Regions from separate parts of the Streptomyces sp. SAI-135 genome, predicted to be linked through region 2. Evidence: riboswitches for the same ligand, from Rfam matches in the RefSeq annotation. Region 2 holds a riboswitch; the other holds the start of a gene.
The links. Region 2 has a riboswitch for glycine ahead of gcvT (glycine cleavage system aminomethyltransferase GcvT). Riboswitches for the same ligand answer to the same signal wherever they lie in the genome.
Positions count from the first base shown of each region.

Region 1 (4,406 bases), 4.6 Mb from region 2:
TCGTGCACCTGGGCGCAGATGTCGGCGACGTGCTCCTCGAACACCCCGTGCGTCGAGGGGTACGTGATCATCAGCACGGCCAGCTCGTCGCGGTGCTGCTCGATCTTGGCCCGCAGGTCCTCGACGTCGATCTCACCGTCTCCGGCGGTCTTCACCACGACGACCTTCATGCCCGCCATCACGGCACTGGCCGCGTTGGTCCCGTGCGCGGACGACGGGATCAGGCACACGGTCCGCTGCTCGTCCCCGTTCGCCCGGTGGTACCCACGGACGGCGAGCAGGCCGGCCAGCTCACCCTGCGAACCGGCGTTGGGCTGCAGGGACACCTTGTCGTACCCGGTGACCTCGGCGAGCCGCTCCTCCAGCTCCCGGATCAGCGTCAGATAGCCCTGCGCCTGCTCGGCGGGAGCGAAGGGGTGCAGCTGCCCGAACTCGGGCCAGGTGACCGGCTCCATCTCGGTGGTCGCGTTGAGCTTCATGGTGCAGGAGCCCAGCGGGATCATGCCGCGGTCGAGCGCGTAGTCGCGGTCGGCGAGCCGGCGCAGGTAGCGCAGCATCGCGGTCTCGGAGCGGTGCTGGTGGAAGACGGGGTGGGTGAGGAAGTCGTCGCCGCGCAGCAGCGCGTCGGGCAGCGCCTCCTCGGTGGCCGCGTCCAGCGCCTCGATGTCGGCCTCGACCCCGAAGGCCTCCCACACGGCGGCCACCTGGGCCCGCGCGGTGGTCTCGTCGCAGGCGAAGGACACCCGGTCGGCGTCGACCAGGTGCAGGTTGACACCGTTCCGCCGCGCCGCGGCGACGACCTCGGCGGCCTTCCCCGGCACCCGCACGGTCAGCGTGTCGAAGTAGTTCCCGTGCACGACCTCGACCCCGCCGGCCGTCAGCCCCGCCGCGAGGATGTTCGCGTACCGGTGCGTCCGCCGCGCGATGCCCTTCAGCCCGTCGGGGCCGTGGTAGACGGCGTACATCCCGGCCATGACCGCGAGCAGCACCTGCGCGGTGCAGATGTTGCTGGTCGCCTTCTCCCGGCGGATGTGCTGCTCACGCGTCTGCAGCGCGAGCCGGTAGGCCTTGTTGCCGTCGGCGTCCACGGACACACCCACGAGCCGCCCGGGCAGGCTCCTGGCGAACTTCTCCTGGACGGCCATGTATCCGGCGTGCGGCCCGCCGAATCCCATCGGCACACCGAACCGCTGCGTGGTCCCGACCGCGATGTCCGCCCCGAGCTCACCCGGCGACCTCAGCAGGGTCAGCGCGAGCAGATCGGCGGCGACGGTCACGAGCGCGCCGAGCTCGTGAGCCTGGTCGATCAGCGGCTTGATGTCCCGTACGACACCGGAGGCGCCGGGGTACTGGACGAGCACGCCGTTGATCTCACGCCCGACGACCTCGGCCGGGATCCCGTCGCTGAGGTCGGCGACCACGACCTCCAGGCCGGTCGGCTCGGCACGGGTCTCGATCACGGCGATCGTCTGCGGCAGCACGTCGGCGTCGACGAGGAAGAGCCCCTTCTTGTTCTTCCCCATCCGGCGGGACAGCGCCATGGCCTCGGCCGCCGCGGTCCCCTCGTCGAGCAGCGAGGCACCCGAGGTCGGCAGCCCGGTGAGGTCCGCGACCATGGTCTGGAAGTTGAGCAGGGCCTCCAGCCGTCCCTGCGAGATCTCCGGCTGGTACGGCGTGTAGGCCGTGTACCAGGCCGGGTTCTCCATGACGTTGCGCAGGATGACGGGCGGGGTGAAGGTGCCGTAGTACCCGAGCCCGATCATGGAGTCGAGCACCTGGTTGCAGTCGGCCAGCGACCGCAGCTCGGCCAGCACCTCGGCCTCGGTGCGCGCACCGGGCAGGTCCAGCGCATCGGCGTTCTTGATCACATCAGGCACCGCGGCGGCGGTCAGCTCGTCGAGCGAGCCGTACCCGACCTGGGCGAGCATCTTGGCGCGGGCTTCATGATCCGGACCGATGTGACGCTGCTCGAACGGGATCCCCTGCTCGAGCTCTGCGAGCGGAATGCGGTGGGCGGTCATTGCGGAGGCCTCCTGGTCTGACGCGACCTTCGAGGGGTACCCCGGCGCGGGTACCCCGACGGCCTCCCCCTCTGTCATCTCAACCTGAGAGCTTCACCGGCCGCCCGAAGGCCGCCGGCTTTCACCGTCGGTGAGAGCGGAAGCCGTCGACACCCGCCCTGCTTTCCAGAGTGACCTCGTCCGTGCGGTACGTGAGCCTGAGAGATTCCGGGGAGGATTTGCTCCTTCGGCGCCTCCGATGGTGTCTGGAGGACTCTCCCGCACGGGGTCAGCAGCCGTTTGCAAGCCTACCAGCGAGGTCCCCGCACGAGTCTTCGAGTGGCCGCACGCCCCGATGTGCTCTTTCGTAGTGCTTACGACCGCTTCGGATGAGTTGCGACCAAGTGGAGGGCACGTGCAGACCGACATCGATCCGCGCAACCTGATCGGCCGCAAGGCGTTCGACCGCAACGGCACCAAGATCGGCACCGTCGACGAGGTCTACCTCGACGACGCGACAGGCGTGCCGGAGTGGGCCGCCATACGCACCGGCCTCTTCTCCCGGGACGCCTTCGTCCCCCTGGAGCCCAGCGAACTGGTCGACGGCACCCTGCACGTCCCCTTCGACCGCACGCTCATCAAGGAGGCCCCCGACTTCGGCGTGGGCCGCCACCTCTCCCCCGACCAGGAACTCCAGCTCTACCACCACTACGGCCTGGACGTGGCCGCACCCCCCGCCTTCCCGGACCACGACTTCGGCAAGCTGGCAGGCATGGGGGACGTGGAGACCTGACCCCCACGCCGGCAACCGAGCCACCACCGCGCGCCCTCATCGCCCACGGCCGGGCTCAAGAGCTTCAAGAGCTCAGCCAGACGGCCCGCACGCCCGCCGCAGGCACCCGTAGCAGCCTCTGACTGTGCTGCCGAGAAAGGCCGCGATGCCCCCCGGCTCCGGCCCCACCCGACGGTCCACCCGCCCTCCTGCCCTAAGCAGCCCGGCCCCGACCGCGCCCTGACCACCGGTCGACCAAACCAGCCCCACCGAAGCCACCCCCGTACGCTCCACCCCGCTCCAGACCGGCAGCGCTCGCTCCAGACACAGCGCAGCCCCGCCGCAGGGCCGCACAGCCCGCCCTGTCCCAGGCTCCTCTCGCGACACCGAGCCGCCCCGGCCAAGCGCCCTGCAGCCTCACCAGAACCCCACGCTCCCCTAAGACCGTCGACCGAACCCCAACGGGGCTCACACCCCCACCGGGTCCCGCGACCGGCCGAGGTCGGCAACCGAACCGCAGCCGACACCACACGCGCTCACACCCCGCGGCCCAGCCCCCACGCCGGCTGGCTCCCCAGCCCAGGCATCCACACGCAGCGCCCACGACCAACCACCCCAGCCCCACAGAGCACCCAGCGCCCCACGACCAACCCCTCAAGAACCCCCCCGACGACCCCCCACCACCGCAACCAACGGCAACGGCTCAGCCGTCTCCAGCGCGGGATCGTCGACAAGAAACGTCCGCACCCGCCCCGGCTCCGAATCCGGCGTCTCGAACCGCACGGTCACCCGCCCCAGCCCGCTCCCCTGCACCCACCCGTGCCCGTACTCGGCGTGCCGCACGTCATGTCCGGCGACCCACCGGCGCTCGACCACCACGTCCCGCTCCTCGACCGGAACCTCGTCCGCCACCTCCTCGACGGGGTGCTCCGCTCCCTGGCCCGCGGCCTGGGCGAACAGATCCTCCTGGGTGAAGTCGGCGAGCCCGGAGACCCCGACCCCCAGCAACCGCACACCCCCCGTCGAGTCGACGCCCTCCAGCAGCCGCAGGGCAGCCTCCCGCACCACCGCGGGATCATCCGTGGGTCCCCGCAGGGTCTCGGACCGCGTCAACGTCGAGAAGTCGTACCGCCGCACCTTCAGCACGATGGTCCGCCCCGACAGGCCGGCCTCCCGCAACCTCCGCACACACCGGTCCGCCAACCGCTGCACCTCGAACCCCACCCGCACCCGGTCATGGATGTCGACGTCGTAGGTGTCCTCCACCGACACCGACTTGGCCTCCCGCTCCGCCACCACGGCCCGCTCGTCCCGCGCCAGCGCCATCGCGTAGAGCCCGTGCCCGTGCGCCTTCCCGAGCAGCCGTACGAGCTCGTCCTCCCCCGCCTCGACGATCTCGTCGACCGTGTGGATCCCCGCCCGCCGCAGATGGTCCCCCGTCGCCGGCCCCACCCCGGGCAGGGTCCGCACCGACATCGGCCCGAGCATGGCCCGCTCGGTGCCCGGCTCGATCACCACCAAGCCGTCCGGCTTGGCCTGCTCGGAGGCGATCTTCGCGAGCATCTTCGACGCGGCCAGCCCCACCGACCCCGTGAGTCCCGTGACGGCCCGTATGTCGGCCCGCAGTCTCGCCC
Region 1 covers NZ_JARXYP010000002.1:1,705,001-1,709,406, forward strand. The annotation lists gene gcvP (aminomethyl-transferring glycine dehydrogenase) at 1-2,021, opposite strand, end outside; glycine riboswitch at 2,197-2,292, opposite strand; gene M2163_RS12145 (PRC-barrel domain-containing protein) at 2,416-2,793, shown strand; gene M2163_RS12150 (DNA polymerase IV) at 3,427-4,406, opposite strand, start outside.
Region 1: another riboswitch for glycine. It lies ahead of gcvP (aminomethyl-transferring glycine dehydrogenase); the one in region 2 lies ahead of gcvT (glycine cleavage system aminomethyltransferase GcvT).

Region 2 (4,406 bases):
GGGCGTAGCCGTAGCCGTCGACCTCCATGTTCCCGTACTGGGCGTCCGGGGAGCCCGCCTGGCCGTGCCACAGGAGCATCCAGATCTGACCGTTGTTCGGGGTCGCGAGGGCGCGCAGCAGTGCCTCGTACGCGTCGTAGCGCCCGGGGGTCACCTGGCGCAGCATGTGCTCGACCGTGCCGGTCGCGGTGCCCGTGCCGCTGGCGCTCACCTGGACCGCCCCTTCCCTGTTTGTTGCCCCGGATATGGACACAGCTTAAGCGCCCAGGAGCTCGGGTCCTGGTGTCGGATCGCGGCTGCGGGTCGTGGGGGTTGCTCGCGCAGTTCCCCGCGCCCCTGCATTACGTCCCCTGGGTGTAGAAGGGGCGTACCTGGCCCCGCATCCAGTGGCCCACCGGGTCGTCCGCCACGTCCAGCAGGACGAGGTTGACCGGCCACGCCACCGGGGTGCGGCCCAGGGCCCGGCCGAGGGCGTCCATGGGCAGGGTGCGCAGGTCGCCCTCCCACTGGGAGAGTTCGACACCCACGAACATGACCGGGTCGGCGGTCTCGATGGCGGCGAGGCACCGGCGGGCCGTGAGGACCACTCCGGTGGCCGCGAACTCGGCGGACGCGGCTGCCAGGAAGTCGACCGGGTCGTCCTGCCAGTCCGGCTCGTAGAGCTTGACCCGGCCACCGGTGTTGGGCCCGTCCAGCGGGGTGCGGCCCACCCGGCACAGGTCGGCGACGGCGGCGGGCGGGAGGGGGACGCCGACCACGCCGTCGGGGTTCACCGCGATGCCCACGTGCGGGGGCAGCCCGCGCGCGAACTCGACCGCCGGGGCGATGGTGTACGACAGATGGCTGCCGACGACCTGGCGGAACTGCTCCTCGGAGCTGAAGACCGGGACGAAGGCCTGGCCCTCGATCTCCAGGGTGGGCAGGTCGAGGGGGCCGCTGTGCGGGCCGCCGCCGTTCGGCAGGGGGATCCAGACGAAGCTGCGGCCGAGCACCTCGATGATCCGGCCGCCCGCCGAGGGCATGCCGAGGGAGGCCGAGAGCACCTCCTCCAGCTCGTTGCCGGGCCATCCGCCGTGCGGGTGGGGGTGCGGGTGCGCCTGCCCTGGAAAGTCCGCGGGAAGATCCGCCGGGAAGTCCATCTGTCTGACCGCCTGCTGTGAACCACTGTTGATGTGGCTGAAAGGCTAGCGGGTGCCGCGCGGCGGTGACCCGGCCCGGCGAACCCGCCCGTCTCAGGCCGTGAAGCCGATCCGCCGCAGCACGTCCGCCGCCTGCCGGTCGATCAGCACCGCCGAACCGCAGCCCGGGGGCAGGTCGCCGCGCTCCACGGAGCGGATCAGCCGGGAGGCCGCTCCCCGGTGCCGCAGGAAGGCGTACCGCGAGACCCCCCGGCCCCGCTCGCGCTGGCCCCGCAGCGCGGTGTCCGCCGGGACGTCGAGCAGCAGCAGGTGCAGGGTGCCGCCCCGGCGCCGGGCCTCGCGGGCCAGCCAGCCCCGCACCCAGGCCTGCGTCCCGCAGTCGTGCACCACGACTCCTTCGCCGGAGCGCAGGGCGCGGCGCAGAGCCGCGTAGTGCGCGAGCCGGACCAGGGGGCGGTAGAGGGCGTACGGCAGTAAGCGGGACAGCCGGCCGTCGAAGCGGTCGCGGGTGTCCTGGGAGTCGACCCGGATGCCGTTGACGGCGCGCTTCATCAGCGTGGACTTGCCGCTGCCGGGCAGGCCGGTGATCACGACGAGGTCCGCCGGGCCGAACAGCAGGGCGTGCGGGCTGTGGCCCGCGCGCTCGCGCAGGTCACGGACGACCGGGCGGGCGCCCAGCGCCTCGACGGCCGGGGCCGCGGGCTGCTCGGGCAGGGCGAGCCCCGAGGTCGTCGCGTACGCCGTGGTCCTGTCCACCGTCATCGTCCTCCTCCGGGGTCGGGGTTCCCCTCCCCACCGAGCGTAAAGAGAAGGTAATGGATGATCTCTCGCGTTTCTGTACTCGTACCGCCACAAGCCGGTTACAGAGAGAGGGGTCCGATGCGGCCCTGCCGTCGGCATCCGCGGCGTGCAATGATGTCCGCGCCAACTGCATACCGGCCGCTTGAATCCGCGCGGGAGAGTCCCGGGTACGTGTACCCGGGCGCCGAAGGAGCAAGTCCCTCCCTTGAATCTCTCAGGCCCCGTTACCGCGCGGGCGAGGCACATCTGAAAAGCGGGCCGCCGACTCGACGGCGGCCCCACCCAAGGTGCAAGCCATGTCCTTCATGGCGAACCTCTCAGGTTCCGATGACAGATGGGGAGGAATACCTCGCCCGTCACACCCATGTCCTGGGATCCTTGGAGACGACCGCCCGATGAGCAGTTCTGAACTCCGTCTCACCGCGCTCGATGCCCTGCATCGCGCCCTCGGTGCCACGATGACCGACTTCGCCGGCTGGGACATGCCCCTGCGCTACGGCTCCGAGCGCGACGAGCACAACGCGGTGCGCACGAAGGCCGGGCTCTTCGACCTCTCCCACATGGGCGAGATCGCCGTGACCGGACCGCAGGCGGCCCAGCTCCTGGACTACGCCCTGGTCGGCAACATCGCCTCGGTCGCCGTCGGCCGGGCCCGCTACACCATGATCTGCCGCGAGGACGGCGGCATCCTGGACGACCTGATCGTCTACCGGCTCGCCGAGACCGAGTACCTGGTCGTGGCGAACGCGAGCAACGCCCAGGTCGTGCTCGACGCCCTCGTGGAGCGTTCCGCCGGTTTCGACGCCGAGGTGCGCGACGACCGGGACGCGTACGCCCTGCTCGCCGTCCAGGGGCCCGAGTCCTCGGGCATCCTGAAGTCGCTGACCGACGCCGACCTCGACGGCCTCAAGTACTACGCCGGTCTCCCCGGCACGGTCGCGGGCGTCCCCGCCCTCATCGCGCGCACCGGCTACACCGGCGAGGACGGCTTCGAGCTGTTCGTGAAGCCGGAGCACGCCGTCGAGCTGTGGCAGGCGCTGACCAAGGCGGGCGAGGGCGTCGGCCTGGTCCCCTGCGGGCTGTCCTGCCGGGACACGCTGCGCCTGGAGGCGGGCATGCCGCTGTACGGGCACGAGCTCACCACGGAGCTGACCCCCTACGACGCGGGCCTCGGCCGGGTCGTGAAGTTCGACAAGGGCGACTTCGTGGGCCGCGCGGCCCTGCGCGAGGCCGCCGAGCACAGCAACCACGAGGGGCCGCGCGTCCTGGTCGGCCTGATCGCCGAGGGCCGCCGGGTCCCCCGCGCCGGGTACGCGGTCGTCGCCGAGGGCAAGGTGATCGGCGAGGTCACCTCCGGGGCGCCCTCGCCCACGCTGGGCAAGCCGATCGCGATGGCCTACATCGAGCCCATGTACGCCGCGCCGGGCACGACGGGTGTCGGTGTGGACATCCGGGGCAGCCACGAGCCGTACGAGGTCGTGGCACTGCCGTTCTACAAGCGCCAGAAGTAGCCGCCACAGGTGATGCTGAGCACGATGTCGCTGCTCACGCACGCCTTCAGCAGTCCCCCCTTCACCAGCACTCCCCCGCGTACAGGAGAATTCAGGCCATGAGCAACCCCCAGCAGCTGCGTTACAGCAAGGAGCACGAGTGGCTGTCGGGCGCCGAGGACGGCGTCTCGACGGTCGGCATCACGGAGCACGCGGCCAACGCGCTCGGCGATGTCGTCTTCGTCCAGCTCCCCGAGGTCGGTGACACCGTGACCGCGGGCGAGACCTGCGGCGAGCTGGAGTCGACCAAGTCGGTCTCCGACCTGTACTCCCCCGTCTCCGGTGAGGTCACCGAGGTCAACGAGGACGTCGTCAACGACCCGTCGCTGGTGAACTCCGCCCCCTTCGAGGGCGGCTGGCTGTTCAAGGTACGCGTCGCGGAGGAGCCGGCCGACCTGCTCTCCGCCGACGAGTACACCGCCTTTTCCGCCGGCTGAGGAGTCCGCACCTGATGTCCGCACTGAACACGCCCCTGCACGAGCTCGACCCGGAGATCGCCGCCGCGGTCGACGCCGAGCTGGTCAGGCAGCAGTCCACCCTCGAGATGATCGCCTCGGAGAACTTCGCTCCGCTCGCGGTCATGGAGGCACAGGGCTCGGTCCTGACCAACAAGTACGCCGAGGGCTACCCGGGACGCCGCTACTACGGCGGCTGCGAGCACGTCGACGTGGCCGAGCAGATCGCGATCGACCGGCTCAAGGAGCTGTTCGGCGCCGAGTACGCCAACGTGCAGCCCCACTCCGGCGCCTCCGCGAACCAGGCCGCGCTGTTCGCGCTGGCCCAGCCCGGCGACACCATCCTGGGCCTGGACCTGGCGCACGGCGGTCACCTGACCCACGGGATGCGGCTGAACTTCTCCGGCAAGCAGTTCAACGTGGTCGCCTACCACGTGGACGAGTCGGGCCTCGTCGACATG
Region 2 covers NZ_JARXYP010000002.1:6,331,433-6,335,838, reverse strand. The annotation lists gene M2163_RS33320 (enhanced serine sensitivity protein SseB C-terminal domain-containing protein) at 1-211, opposite strand, end outside; gene M2163_RS33315 (enhanced serine sensitivity protein SseB) at 342-1,139, opposite strand; gene M2163_RS33310 (AAA family ATPase) at 1,233-1,901, opposite strand; glycine riboswitch at 2,084-2,180, shown strand; gene gcvT (glycine cleavage system aminomethyltransferase GcvT) at 2,336-3,451, shown strand; gene gcvH (glycine cleavage system protein GcvH) at 3,550-3,927, shown strand; gene glyA (serine hydroxymethyltransferase) at 3,942-4,406, shown strand, end outside.